2 regions of the Mesorhizobium sp. M1403 genome follow, and region 2 is predicted to be linked to the other one. Evidence: predicted binding sites of a transcription regulator. Region 2 holds the regulator's gene; the other holds the start of a gene.

Region 1 (7,473 bases), on a different contig from region 2:
TGGCTGCACCACGGCGTCTGCACGCCCGAGCAGGTCATGGAAACGATGAAGCGCATGGCGGCGATTGTCGACCGCCAGAACCAAGGCGATCCGCTCTACCGGTCGATGGCACCGGATTTCGACAAGTCCATCGCCTTCCTCGCCGCCTGCGACCTCGTCTTCAAAGGCCGCATCCAGCCCAACGGCTACACCGAGCCGGTCCTTCACGCGCGGCGGCTGGAACTGAAGGCGAAGCAAGGCGCCTGAAGCGAAGGCGCGGGAGCCGGCGTCCCCCTCCCCTTGAGGGCAGGGTGACCCGAAGGGCCGGGAGGGGTCCTGCATGAAGTGCGCCAACGCCCATTCTGACGATGCGCCTCAGGAAGAGGATCATCGGGGCCTAGGTTCGATTTCCAAAAATAGGGCAAGTCGAGGGACGCCGCGTCCTCCACACCGCGGCTGCCTCTAACCTCACGCGGGCGAGATCGAGCACGACATGAAAATATCGGTATGTCTGACCGGCTCCGGGGTTTCACGGAAGGGCGGGCAGGGCCTGAAGCCGAACGACTCATACACGGCAATGGCGTTTTTCATGTAGAACGTCGTGTGGATCAATACCGTCCGGATTCGGCCTTTCCGGATCTCCGCCAGCGCGGCCCCCATCAGCGCACGGCCGATTCCTTTTCCGCGAAACGACGCGTCGACAAAAAACTTGTGAATCTCCGCCGTATGGTCGTCGAACTGGTCAAAGGCGAGGCAGCCCGCCGGTAGGTTCTCCGATCGCGCGATAAACGCCATGGCATCTGGCGCGCCGAACTTCGCTGCCAGCGAACTGCCGCTCCTTTCGGGGTGGAAGATGGTCCTCACGTCCTCCTCCGAGACGCCGTAAGGCTGCACGGCGTCGACATCCCATTGTGCAAGCTTGCGGCAAAGCCCGGCCATGGTCTCGAAGTCTTCGGCACTGCGTGCCGGCGAAACAGAAATCATCCCCGCCTCAGCCCCGGTTAGGTGCATGACCGTAACATATGCGATCATCGGGCGCGAACCCGCAACCGTACTTCCAGCGAGCAGCAGAAGCACTACGCCGCCTGTGCCATCCGCTCCGAGCTCATGCGGTAGGAAATCGCCTCGGCCAGATGGATGCGGCCGACCGTTTCGCTGGCCTCGAGATCGGCCAGCGTCCGCGCCACCTTCAAGACGCGGTGGTAGGCTCTTGCCGAAAAGCCGAGCTTTTCGCTGGCGTCCCTCAGTAGCGACAGGCCGGCGGCATCGGGCATGGCGATCTCCTCGATAACCGACGGTGAGCAATGCGCGTTGGTGGTGGCGGAGGTCGCGCCGAGCCGTTCGAAACGCTCACGCTGGATCATACGGGCACGAGCGACGCGCAGTGCCACGGCTGCACTCTTCTCCGCCCGGTCCGGCCGGATCAGATCGCTGGCCGAAACCGCCGGTACCTCGATCCTGAGATCGATGCGATCGAGCAGCGGGCCGGAAATGCGCGCCTGGTAGTCGGTGCGGCAGCGGTCGCCGCGCAGGCAGCGATAGCCTGGCTCGCCGGCCATGCCGCAGCGGCACGGGTTCATCGCCGCGACCAGCTGGATGCGCGCCGGATAGGTGACGCGATGGTTGGCGCGCGCGATCATGCAGTCGCCGGTCTCCAGCGGCTGGCGCAGCGCATCGAGCGCCTGCGGCGAGAATTCGGGAAACTCGTCGAGGAACAGCACGCCGTGATGGGCAAGCGAGGCCTCGCCCGGCCGCACGCGCAAGCCGCCGCCGACCATCGCCGCCATCGAGGCCGAATGATGCGGCGCGCGGAACGGCCGCCGGTCGGTGAGCTTTCCTTCGCCGAGTTCGCCGGCCACCGACGCGATCATCGAGACTTCGAGCAATTCCTTCGGCGCAAGCGGCGGCAGGATCGACGGCAGCCGCTGCGCCAGCATCGATTTGCCGGACCCGGGCGGACCGACCATCAGCAGATTGTGGCCGCCGGCTGCCGCCACCTCCAGCGCCCGCTTGGCGGTCTCTTGCCCCTTGATGTCGGCAAGGTCGGGCAGGTCGCGCGCCGAAGCATGGATGCCGGCTTCCGGCCGCGACAGGACCTGCGTGCCGCGAAAATGATTGGCGATGGCGATCAGGCTGCGCGGCGCCAATATGTCGAAATCCTTGCCGGCCCACGCCGCTTCCGGCCCGCAGGCGAACGGGCAGATCAGGCCCTTGCCTTCGGCATTGGCGCCGATCGCCGCCGGCAGCGCGCCGGCCACCGCGGCAATGGTGCCGTCGAGCGATAATTCGCCAAGCACGACATAGCCGGCCAGCATGTCGCCCGGAATGGCGCCGAGTGCCGCCATCAAACCGAGCGCGATCGGCAGATCGTAATGGCTGCCCTCCTTGGGCAGGTCGGCAGGCGCCAGATTGACGGTGACCTTCTTCGACGGCATCGACAGGCCGGATGCATGCAGCGCCGCCTGCACCCGCTCGCGGCTTTCGGCTACAGCCTTGTCGGCCAGGCCGACGATGTGCATGTTGACCTTGCCCGGCGCGATCATCACCTGCACGTCGACCGGCACGGCCTCGATGCCCTGGAAAGCAACCGTGCGAACCCGCGCCACCATGTCTTCACCCCGGCTGCAGGCTTGCCCCAAGCCCTTGCGATCATGCCGCGAACGGCGTCACCGAAGACAACCACAGATTTCCGGCGAAGGCAAGAACATTTGGGGAACGGCTGAACGCAGCGGCTCCAATGGGTTGCAACGCGGCCGCTCCGAAGCGAGACTAGTTACGCTTGCCCTCCACCGCATCCCAGAACAGGCTGGCGATGTCGGCGCCGCCGAAGCGCTTCACTTCGCGTATGCCGGTCGGTGAGGTCACGTTGATCTCGGTCATGTAGTCGCCGATGACGTCGATGCCGACGAGGATGAAGCCGCGCTCCCTCAGCGACGGGCCGATGCGGGCACAGATCTCGCGTTCGCGCTCTGTCAGCTCGGTCTTTTCGGCGCGGCCGCCGACATGCATGTTGGAGCGCGAATCGTGCTCGGCCGGCACGCGGTTGATGGCGCCGACCGGCTCGCCGTCAATCAGGATGATGCGTTTGTCGCCGGCGCGCACCTCCTTGAGGTAGCGCTGCACGATGTAGGGTTCGCGGAACATCTGGCCGAACATTTCGAGCAGCGAGGCGAGGTTGCGGTCGGCCTCGTGCAGGTGGAAGATGCCGGCGCCGCCATTGCCGTAGAGCGGCTTGACGATGATGTCGCCAAACTCCTTGCGGAAGGCGGCGACTTCGAGCGGATCCTTGGTGATCAGCGTGTCCGGCATCAGGTCGGGAAATTCGGTGACGAAGATCTTTTCCGGGCTGTTGCGCACCCAGGCCGGGTCGTTGACCACCAGCGTCTTCGGATGGATGCGCTCGAGGATATGCGTGGTGGTGATGTAGTTCATGTCGAAGGGCGGATCCTGCCGCAAAAGGATGACGTCCATCTCCGAAAGATCGGTACGGATTTCTTCGCCCAGTGAATAATGGCTGCCCTTCTCGTCGCGGACCTGCATCGCCTCGATGCGGGCAAACACCTTGCCGTCGCGCAGCGACAGCCGGTCGGGCGTGTAGTGGAACAGCTGGTGGCCGCGCCGCTGCGCTTCCAGCGACAGCGCAAACGACGTGTCGCCGGCAATCGACACGGTGGAGATGTGGTCCATCTGGACGGCGACTTTCAGGGGCATGGCAGCTCTCCGGCGCACTTGCAGCGATCCACTTGGATGCACAAAGTACGCTCCAACACTTTTGAATCCATGCATCGTGCTGTCCGAAAATCGATTCCGATTTTCGCGCCGATGCATCGACGACAGCGATATAAGGAAATCGGCGGCTTCTGCCAATCGGCCAAGGTCATGATGAGGCTGCGCTTCGTTTGGCGCAGATCCCAATGCGATGTGCCGTCAGCGATCGAAGACCAGCTTGGAATAGCCGAGGAAGGACAGCGCCATGGCAATCAGCGAGGCGACCGCAAGGGCGATGAGCGGCGACACCGTCGGCAGCGCGAACAGGATGGCGCAATAGACGAGATAATTGACGACGCTGGTGGCAATGCCGACGCCGCCATAGCGTGCGCCCTCTTGCGCGATGCCGCGGCTGGAAGGCGAAAACGTCAGATGGCGGTTGATCAACCAGGTGACGGACAGGGCAAAACCGATCGAAATGATGCGAGCCGCGAATGGTCCGAGCGGCGCTATCGTCAGCACCAGCCAAAGCGCCGCCGCATCGGCGACGAAGCCGACGCCGCCGGCGAAAATGAAGCGGGCGAGGCGTCCCATTCAGGCTCTAGGCCGCGCGCGGGGTCTTGCCCGGTCCGGCCTTCAAAGTCGCGAGGGCGCTTGCACGTTCACGTTCGACGCGACCGGAAGGCATCGACAGATAGAAGATGCGCTTCTGCTCGGCCCGGCCGCGCGACACCGAATCGAGGATTACCCCGGTCACCGCCGCCAGCATCGACAGCAGCAGCAGCCCGACCGACAGCACCCAGGTCGGCATGCGCGGCACAAGCCCGGTTTCGGCGAACTCGATCAGCACCGGCGCCATCAGGAACAGGCTCGATGCCAGGAAGAACACCGAAAAAGCGCCGAAGAAACGCAGCGGCTGTGTCTCCTTCATCAGCATGGCGAACATCCACAGGATCTTCGCGCCGTCGCGAAAGGTCGACAGCTTCGACGAGGAGCCTTCCGGCCGGCGGCCATAGTCGAGCCCGATCTCGCTCACCGGCAATTTGAGCTGCGAGGCGTGCACCGACATTTCGGTCTCGATCTCGAAACCGCCGGAAACGGCGGGAAAGCTCTTGACGAAGCGCCTGGTGAAGGCGCGGTACCCCGAGAAGATATCGGTAAAGTCCGAGCCGAACAGCCGCTTGTAGAGGCTGTTGAAGATGCGGTTGCCGAAGGCATGGCCAGTCCTGCCGGCATCGTCGGCGACGCCGCGCCTGGTGCCCACCACCATGTCGGAGCGCTCGGTCAGCAGCGTGTTGATCAGTTGCGGCGCGTCCTCCGGCGCATAGGTGCCGTCGCCGTCGGCCATCAGATAGATGTCGGCCTCGATGTCGGCGAACATGCGGCGCACGACATTGCCTTTGCCCTGGCGCGGCTCGCGCACCACGATGGCGCCGGCGGCGCGGGCTCGGAGCGCCGTCAGATCGCGCGAATTGTTGTCGTAGACATATATCGCGGCGGCAGGCAGCGTCTCGCGAAAGCGCCGCACCACTTCGCCGATCGTCAGCTCCTCATTGTAGCAAGGCAGGAGCACGGCGATGCTCGGCTCATGGCGCACTTCTTGTGGCATTTTCGTCTCCGGATGCCCTGTGAGGTCCCTGACCGCTCAAACGCCGGCCTCGCTCGGGGCGGCTTTACTATTTATTGAAGCTGTTAAGGCTAGGTTTAAACCGCCCCGTATTCCTTCCAAAGGTCCTGATATGAGCACAGCCGACGATGGCGCCTCCATTTGGAGGTCCGATATCGCGCTGGCGCTGCTTGCCACGCTGCTGGCGCTTGCCGTCAATGCCTTTGCCGGTTTCCCGGAACTGACCAATGCCGGCGGCGACAACGACAATCTGCTGCGCCTTGTCGAAGTTCGCGACATGCTGGCCGGCCAAAGCTGGTTCGATCTGCACCAGTACAGGATGGGCCTGGAAGGCGGCTTCGTCATGCACTGGTCGCGGCTGGTCGATGCGCCGATCGCCGCCATCACGGCCGTGTCGGCCCTGACCGGGAGCACGGTCTTTGCCGAGAATTTTGCGCAAGTGCTGTGGCCGGCGCTGCTCTTTTGCCTGACCGTGTTTTTCACCGCTCGCACCGCGCGCAGCTTTGCTGGTGACGGCGCCGTGCTGCCCGCTGTCGTCGTCGGCGCCGCCGCACTGCACTTCCTCGGCATTTTTTCGCCTGGCGCGCTCGATCACCACAATGTCCAGCTGATGCTGAGCATGGCCAGCCTGAGCCTTCTGCTTGAAGCGCCGTTGCGCAGGCCGGCGGCACTACTCTCCGGCCTGTGCGCCGGATTGATGCTGGCCGTCGGCATGGAAACCGCGCCTTATGTCGCCACCATCGGCGCCTCTGTCGCCACGCTGTTTGCCCTCGACGCCGATGGCGAGAGGCCGATTGCCAGGGATTTCGGCCTCGGCTTTGCCGGCGTGTCCGCTCTCGTCTTTGTCGCCACCATCGCACCGTCCGCCTGGGGTCAGGCGCAATGCGACGCCTTCTCGACCGTGCAGTTCGTCGTCGCAGCGATTGCCGGAACCGGCCTTGCGGCGATAGCGTCGGTCGAGCCCGCTGGCCGCACGCGCCAACGGCGCATCGCCTCGCTTGGCCTGCTTGCCCTGATATTGGCCGCAGTCGTCGTCTTTTTGTTCCCGCAATGCCTGGCAGCGCCCTATGCCAACCTCGATCCGCGCCTCAAGGAGCTATGGCTTGATCACATCGACGAGGCGCAATCGCTGTTCAAGCTTCTCGCTGAAGATCCGGCCGGGGTGGTGGCGCGCTATGCTACGCCGCTCATCGCGCTCGTGCTGATGGCGCTTCGCCTTGGCCGTGGCGGCTGGCGGCGGCAGGACAGCCTTGTCGGCACGCTGCTTGTCGTGGCCTTCATCGTCAGTGCCTGGCAGGTGCGCGGTTCGACATTCTCGATCGCCTTCGCCGTCATCCCGCTTGCTGCCTGGATTGCCAAATGGCGTCAACGGGCCGAGGCCAGCCCGTCGCGCGGCGTGGCGCTGCGCATGGCCGCCGTCTGGCTGGTTTCGGTGAATGCCGTCTGGACTGGGGCTGCCGCGGCGACCTCGGTCGCCTTCGAGGACAGCAATACCGCCGCCGATAATGGCGACGGCGCCGATGTCGCTTGCCAGCGCATGGCCTCCTTTGCGGCGCTTGGCCGCCTGCCCGGCACCACGGTGCTGGCAATTTCCAATCTCGGATCGCCGATCCTGGCCTATTCCGGACACCGCGTCTTCGCCGGGCCTTATCATCGCAACGTCGCCGGCAACCTGCTGGCGCTCGATGCCTTCCTTGGGTCCGATGCCGATGCCAGGACAATCCTGGCGGATCATCACGTCGGCCTCGTCGCATTGTGCCCCGGCAGCCCCGAAAGCAAGCTCCTCGCCGCCAAGGCGCCGGCAGGTTTTCTCGCCGGGTTGATGCGCGGCAGCGTACCGGAATGGCTTGAGCCGGTTGCCAGGACCAGCGGAGCCGCCGTCGAATTGTACCACGTCCGGCTGGGCGGCTGATCGATCGGGGGCGCGTGCGGCCTTTTGTCGGACATAAGTCCCGACTATCCACTCTTTCGCCCTTGCCCGCCCGACATGGCTGGATAGGATGCGCGCCGGTCAGACCGAGATCGTTGGACCGGGAGAGAATTCATGATGCCATCGGCACGCTTTGCCGACCTCGAAGGCGCTTCGGTGCTGATCACCGGTGGCGGCTCCGGCATTGGAGCCGCCTTGACCGAGGGATTTATCCGCCAGGGGGCAAAGG
Region 2 (7,473 bases):
ATCAGGTCTACGAGGCCAGGGCATGGGGCGCCGATGCCATACTGATCATCATGGCCAGCGTCGACGACGCGTTGGCAAGAGAACTCGAAGCGACAGCTTTCGGGCTCGGCATGGACGCGCTGGTCGAAGTGCATGACGAGGCTGAGATGGAACGCGCGCTGCAGCTGTCGTCGCGGCTGATCGGTATCAACAACCGCAATCTCCGGACCTTCGAAACCAGCCTCGAGACCTCGGAACGGCTGGTCGCGATGGTGCCCGCCGACCGCCTTCTGGTCAGCGAGAGCGGTATCTTTTCGCATGACGATTGCCGCCGGCTGGAGCGGAGCGGCATCGCCACTTTTCTGGTCGGTGAGAGCCTGATGCGTCAACAGGACGTGGCCGCTGCAACGCGCCTGCTTTTGACGGGCAAGGCGCCGGCAGAGGCGATCTGAGGATGGCGGCCGCCCTCACCCATCTTGGCGCGCGCGGCGAAGCCAACATGGTCGATGTCGGCGACAAGGCTGAGACGGTGCGCACGGCAGTCGCGGAGGGCTTCGTGTCGATGCGGCCCGAGACGCTGGACATGATCCTCGCCGGCGATGCCAAGAAGGGCGACGTGCTCGGTACCGCGCGTATCGCCGGCATCATGGCGGCCAAGAAGACGCATGAACTGATCCCGCTCTGCCATCCACTGCTGCTGACCAGGATATCTGTCGATATCGAGCCGGACGCAGCTTTGCCCGGCCTGAAGGTCACAGCATTGACCCGCGTCACCGGCAAAACCGGCGTTGAGATGGAGGCCCTGAGCGCCGTCTCGGTCGCTTGCCTGACCATCTACGACATGGCCAAGGCGGTCGACCGCGCCATGGTCATCTCCGGCATCAGGCTGGTTGAAAAGACCGGCGGCAAATCCGGCGACTACAAGATCACCGAAGATGGGGTCACCGAGGCAGGCCGCTGATGGCGCTGGTCCCAGTTGCTGAGGCGCTCGAGCGCCTGTTGGACGGCGCAGCTGCACTGCAGGGCGAACGCGTCGCGCTGCTGGATGCCGCCGACCGCGTGCTGGCGGAGCCGGTTGTGGCGCTCCGCACCCAGCCGCCGTTCAACGCCTCCGCCATGGACGGCTATGCCGTGCGGGCGGCTGATATCGCGTCCTTACCAGCAAAGCTTTCGGTGGTCGGCATGGCGCCGGCCGGAAGCGGCTTTGCCGGGACGGTGCAGCAGGGGCAGGCCGTCCGTATCTTCACCGGCGCGCCGCTTCCCGAAGGCGCCGACACCATCGTCATCCAGGAGAACGTCCGCGATCTCGGCCGCGGTGTCGTCGAAGTGACGGAGCCGACGGTGCAGGGGCGAAACATCCGCCGCCTCGGGCTCGATTTCGCCAAAGGCGACGTCCTGCTGCACAAAGGCCGCCTGCTCGACCCGGCGGCCTTGTCGCTGGCGGCATCGGCCAACCACCCCGAGGTCGGCGTGGTCAAAAGGCCGTTGGTCGCCATCATCGCCACCGGCGACGAATTGCTGCCGCCGGGCAGCGAGCTTGGCCCCGACCAGATCATCTCCTCCAACGCCTATGGTGTCGCCGCCGCCGCACAGTCGGTCGGTGCGCGAGTGCTCGACCTTGGCATCGCGCCGGACCGCAGGGAGGCGATCGCTGCGCTGGTGGAAAAGGCCGTGAAGGCTGGCGCGAACGTCATCGTCACGCTGGGCGGTGCCTCGGTCGGTGACCACGATTTCGTCCATGACGTGCTGACCGGGCAAGGCATGACTCTCGATTTCTGGAAGATCGCCATGCGGCCGGGCAAGCCGCTGATGTTCGGGCGGCTGGGCGACATTCGCTGCATCGGCTTGCCCGGCAATCCGGTGGCGAGCCTGGTCTGCACCCAGCTCTTCCTGAAGCCGCTGCTGGCGCGGCTCGGCGGCCGCGCCTTTCAGCAGGATATGCGTGAGGCACGGCTCGGCGCTGCCATGCCGGCCAACGATCTCAGGCAAGATTATGTGCGGGCTGTTGTCACAGACGACGCCGGTACGCTCGTGGCGACGCCGTTCGGCATCCAGGACTCCTCGATGCTGAAAATGCTGGCCGATGCCAACGGGCTGATCGTCCGTGCGCCGTTCACGCCCGCCGCGGCGGCGGGCGCCGCCTGCGACGTGCTGATGCTACGCTGAACCTGCCTCACTCCGAGATCAAGGTCCGGGTCAGCGGATGGTCTGGATCGGCCAAACCGTCGATGATGTTGAAATGATGCCGGTCAGGCTCGACTACCGAGCTGGTCGCGGCACCCAGGCCGATCCAGATATTGGCCAGCAACGCGCTCTGGCGCAGGAATTCGGCGCGCTCGCTGCCGCCGGCCCAGCAGGTCAGGCGGGCCTTGTCCATCGGGCGCAGCAGCACCGGGCTTTCGATCTGCGCCTCCGCCTCATCGATCGCCAGCGTCTCGTTCATGCCGGTGCGCATGATCGGTCGCAAATCGTGCACACCCGAAATCGACACCACATGACGGACGCGCCGGACCACTTCGGGCGCCAGCGGCGTCGTCGCCGTTATCATCTGGCTAACAAGATGGCCGCCGGCCGAGTGTCCGGTCAACATCAGCGGCCCTGCGACCATCGCCGCCGCCTTGCCGATCGCCGCGCCGACTTCCTTGACGATGCCGCCAATGCGTATCTGCGGACAGAGCGTGTAGGACGGCATCGCCACAGCATAGCCGCGATCAACAGCGCCAGCGGCAAGATGCGACCAGAAACTCTTGTCGAATGCCATCCAGTAGCCGCCATGGACGAACACCACGAGCCCCTTGGGCTTGGTGGCCGGCAGGAAAAGATCGAGCCGGTTGCGTGGGTTTTCGCCATAGGCGATGTCGAGCCGCGCCCTGCCCTCGGTCGAAAGCACGTCGCGAAAAACCCCCGCGGGCTCGACCCAGGCCGCCGGCCAGCGATCGCTGCCGGCTATGTTGGCGCCATTGGCATAGGCGTTGTCCCAATCGGCAATGTGACGTTCGAACACCCTGCGCCCTCCCCTTGGCAATATGGCCTTGCCGCGTAGCCGTGAGCATCGCGCGGCGCGTCGTCGCCAGCCTCACGATGCCAGCTCTCGCATCAATCTCAAGTGACAGCCGCCTTGATGGCGAAGCGCGCATCCTTCCACGCACCGGTGCGCAGGATGTCCACAAGCACTTCGACGGCCTGCCAGACATCGGCATAGCCGACATAGAGCGGGGTGAAGCCGAAGCGCATGGTCGATGGCGCGCGAAAATCGCCGATCACGCCACGTTCGATCAGCGCGCGCATGATCTGGTAGCCATGCTCGTGCATGAATGAAATCTGGCTGCCGCGTTTTTCCCCGTCGCGCGTGCTTTCGAGCGTTAGCCCGTAAGTGCCGCACTTTGCCTCGACAAGCTCGATGAACAGATCGGCCAGCGCGATGCTCTTCTTGCGCACCGCCGTCATGTCGACATCGTTCCAGATGTCGAGCGCGCCCTTCAGCGTGCGCATCGACAGGACCGGCTGGGTGCCGCACAGAAACCGGCGGATGCCGGTGCCGGCCGCATAGCCTGGCTCGAAGGCGAAGGGCCGTGCATGGCCCCACCAGCCGGTGAGCGGCTGCTGGATGTCGGCAAGATGCCGCTCAGCCGCATAGATGAAGGCAGGCGCGCCCGGTCCGCCATTCAGATATTTGTAGGTGCAGCCAACGGCAAAATCGGCGTTTGCCTTGTCGAGCTCGACTGGCATCGCACCGGCGGTGTGGCAGAGATCCCAGACGATCATCGCCCCGGCTTCCTGGGCCCTGCGCGTCAGCGCCGGCATGTCGCGCAGTTCGCCCGACCTGTAGTTGACGTGGTTGACCAGCACCACGGCGGTGCCTTCGTCGATCAGCTCTTCGATGCTCGGCGCGTCGACCCCCGAGAGGCGAAGCAGCGTATCTTTTCGCGTCGAAACCACACCCTCAGCCATGTAGAGATCTGTCGGAAAACTGTCGCCCTCGGCGACGATGACCTGCCGCTCCGGCCGCATGGCCATGGCGGCGTGCAGCAGCTTGTAGATGTTGACCGATGTCGTGTCGCAGACCACCGTCTGGCCGGCCGCGGCACCGATCAGGCGCCCGAGCTGGTCGCCGAGTTCGAGCGGCATGTTGAACCAGCCGGCCGTGTTCCAGGCGCGGATGAGATCATGCGCCCATTCTTCGGTCGCTGCCTTGCTCAATTCATCGAAAGCTGCACGCGAAGCGGCCCCTAGCGAATTGCCGTCGAGATAGATCACTCCTTGCGGCAGCACAAAGCGGTCGCGCATCGCGCGCAGCGGATCTGCAGCATCCATCGCCCTTATGGCTACGAGATCGCGAATTCCTGTCATGATTTGTCTGCTCCCCCAAGATTCACCGCAACGCCGGACACGCATCGACGGCATCCATCGGTCACGAGCGGTTCTCCATTACCTGGTATCGCGCAGCAAGGCTCCACCGGCGACAAGTTGCCTGACCACGCGGTGGAAACCAGGAGCCAAGCCAACCCAAGGTTGGCGTTTTGACTTCGTTTCGTTCACGGCGCATTGACCAAACCGCACAGTCGATACGGCTTCAATTCCGTGCCCCTTTGCCGGCTGACGGCCGATACCAGTGCCGCCTTCTGGAAACCCAGAGGCCGCAAACGAAAGCAGAATCAAGGCGATGAGGCCCGCGGCGGTGAAAATGCAGCGTCCCGGTTGGCGAGTGGTATCGTTACCCGAGCCCTAACACATTCATTAAACTTTAAACAGTTGCGGAACACAACTGGAACAGATAGTGTTTGTTCTGGGTTTGTTTTTCTGATTCTGTTGGGGGTCGCTATGCTGACACGCAAACAACACGAACTGCTTATGTTCATCCACGAAAGGCTGAAGGAAAGCGGTATCCCGCCCTCCTTCGACGAGATGAAGGAAGCGCTCGACCTGGCTTCCAAATCGGGAATCCACCGGCTGATTACGGCGCTGGAGGAGCGCGGCTTCATTCGCCGTTTGCCCAACAGGGCCCGTGCGCTGGAGGTGCTGCGCCTGCCCGATTCGATCGCCCCCGGCCTCAATGCGGCACGCAAGTTCTCGCCGAGTGTCATCCAGGGCAGTCTTGGGCAAGGTCCTCGGCAAGGCAAGCCGACATCGTCGCGCGTCCCTGCAGCCGGCAATGACGACGATGTCGTCGCCGCCGTGTCTATCCCGGTGATGGGCCGCATCGCCGCTGGTGTGCCGATCGATGCCATCCAGCACCAGACGCATTCGATCTCGGTGCCGCCGGACATGATCATGGGCGGCGAGCATTATGCGCTCGAGGTCAAAGGCGATTCGATGATCGAGGCTGGCATTTTCGACGGCGACACGGTGATCATCCGCAATGCCGATACGGCGAGCCCTGGTGAGATCGTGGTGGCACTGGTCGACGAGGAGGAAGCGACGCTGAAGCGGTTCCGCCGCAAAGGCGCCTCGATCGCCCTGGAAGCGGCCAATCCGGCCTACGAGACGCGCATCTTCGGGCCAGACAGGGTCAAGGTACAAGGCAAGCTCGTCGGGTTGATCCGCCGCTACTGAGTAGCGCCCTTGGCGCTGGCTTTAGGCTTGTTGGCCTTGCGGTATGGCGGCAGGCCACGTGTCGCGCGTGAAAACTTCCGTTGCACGTGCCAGGGCCGGTATGATTTTTCGACGGCGAAGCGGATTTCGGCGCGTGTTGCCGCTTGTGGATCGAAATAGACGGCCGCACTTCCCGCGCGCGCCAGTTGCCGTTTGGTGACGACGAGGACCAGCCGGTCGTAGTAGCAGGGATTATGGGCGGTGGCGTCGTCGATGACGATCAAGCTGGCAAAGGCGCAGGCTGGCCGTGCAGTATCGCGGTCCTTGGCTTGCGCGATGATCGCGCCGGATGGATGCCTGGCAAGGCAGAGACCGTCCGTGCAAATGAACGGCATGCCCGGCGGTAGGGCGGCTGGATCGGCAATGTCGAATTGCGGATCGTTCTTTCCAGGTGTTTCCGGCGCGACGATAGCCTCTGATGTGAGCGCGCGTTTCCAGTTGTCGATGGTGAACTCATTCGGGCGTGCCCGGTTGACCGCGAGTTCACCGCTGCCGATCGGCAGCGCGACGAGCCGTGCGTCCTCCGAGATCAATACATCGGGTACGCGCGTCTGCGTTGTCGTTAGCAGGCCGGCGAGCGCAAAAGGAAGTGCCACGAGCCGCAACCAGGTCGTCGCCATGCTGGCAATGACGAGGGCGATCGTCACCAAAAGGACAGATCTCAGCGAAATCAGCCCGACCGCATCGATCGGCGAGCGCTCGGAGATCCACCCGGACAGGGCGATCATCGCCGTCAGCCCCTTGCCCATCACGTAGAGGAAAGGCCCATCCGCGCCGAACGGCATCGCCAGCGCACTGAGGACGGCGAAGGGCATGACGACCAGTGAGACGATCGGCATGATGGCCAGATTGGCGAACAGGCTGAGCGGCGCCACGCGCTGGAAATGCCATATGGCGAAAAGCGCCGTGGCGCTCCCTGCAATGATCGAGGTCATCGCCAGGCCGCCCATGCCCAGCAGGACCTTTCGAGCGGCAAAGCGTAGCGGCGACCGCCGGGGTGGCGGCGTGGTGGCCCTGCCGGCGCGGTAATCGGACCAGCCTGCATATGCGCCGACAAGGGCCGCCGTCGCGGCGAAGGACATCTGGAAGCTCGGACCGACCACCTCGTGCGGCGACACCAGAATGACCGCGATGGCCGAGATCGCCAGATTGCGCATGGTGAGCGCGGCCCGGTCGAAGAGCACGGCGATAAGCATCACCGCAAGCATGATGAAGCTGCGTTCGGCCGCCACCACAATGCCGGAAAAGACGAGGTAGGCCGCAATCGAAAAAAGCGCGGCGGCCGCGGCATATTTCTTGACCGGCCGTCGCGATGAGAAATCGGGAAACAGCGCAAAGGCGCCGCGTAGCAGCGCCATGATGGTGCCGGCGACCAACGCCATATGCAGCCCCGAGATGGAGATGATGTGGTAGATGCCGGTACGCCGCATCGCTTCGTTGACCTCGTCGGGAATGCCGGCGCGCACGCCGACGATCAGTGCAGCAGCAATCTCGCCCTCGGCGCCGCCGATGCGGCTGCGGATATGGTCGGCGATGGATTCGCGCGCGTCTTCGATCGCGGAAGAAAGCCGTGCGGCAAGCGGCATGCTGCCCGACGGCACGACTTTCGGATTGCCGAGAAAAAAGCCGCTGCCGCCGATACCGGCAAAATAGCTGTCGAAAGAGAAATCATAGCTGTCGGGTCGCACCGGGCCGGTCGGTGGCAGCAGCCGCACATAGCCGGCGATCTCGGAACCGGCGGTCAGCTCAGCCGGTATTTTCATCGCCGAAACGCGGACCCGTTCCGGCATGTAGCGCAGTGTCGGCCTGGCGGTTGAGATCACATCGATCGTCAGCCTGATGCGGCCGCTCGCCATGGGCTCGAACGATACGACGCGACCCGTGAGGCGCGTCGAGATTTCA

The links. Region 2 encodes LexA, which represses DNA repair genes until DNA is damaged. Its sites were predicted from a motif close to TGTTCNNNNTGTGTTCNG; they were not measured.
Region 1: the regulator LexA is predicted to act here: its motif matches at 2,680-2,697, upstream of NKH01_RS30345 (YifB family Mg chelatase-like AAA ATPase).

The regions. Positions count from the first base shown of each region.
Region 1 covers NZ_JAMYKY010000031.1:10,390-17,862, forward strand. Annotated here, with positions in the region: gene NKH01_RS30335 (malate synthase G) at 1-246, shown strand, start outside; gene NKH01_RS30340 (GNAT family N-acetyltransferase) at 448-1,056, opposite strand; gene NKH01_RS30345 (YifB family Mg chelatase-like AAA ATPase) at 1,056-2,588, opposite strand; gene gshB (glutathione synthase) at 2,749-3,690, opposite strand; gene NKH01_RS30355 (GtrA family protein) at 3,907-4,281, opposite strand; gene NKH01_RS30360 (glycosyltransferase) at 4,289-5,296, opposite strand; gene NKH01_RS30365 (GtrA family protein) at 5,427-7,226, shown strand; gene NKH01_RS30370 (SDR family NAD(P)-dependent oxidoreductase) at 7,359-7,473, shown strand, end outside.
Region 2 covers NZ_JAMYKY010000001.1:656,822-664,294, reverse strand. Annotated here, with positions in the region: gene trpC (indole-3-glycerol phosphate synthase TrpC) at 1-431, shown strand, start outside; gene moaC (cyclic pyranopterin monophosphate synthase MoaC) at 434-940, shown strand; gene NKH01_RS03335 (molybdopterin molybdotransferase MoeA) at 940-2,145, shown strand; gene NKH01_RS03330 (hormone-sensitive lipase) at 2,153-2,983, opposite strand; gene kynU (kynureninase) at 3,082-4,329, opposite strand; gene lexA (transcriptional repressor LexA) at 4,801-5,532, shown strand; gene NKH01_RS03315 (ComEC/Rec2 family competence protein) at 5,526-7,473, opposite strand, start outside.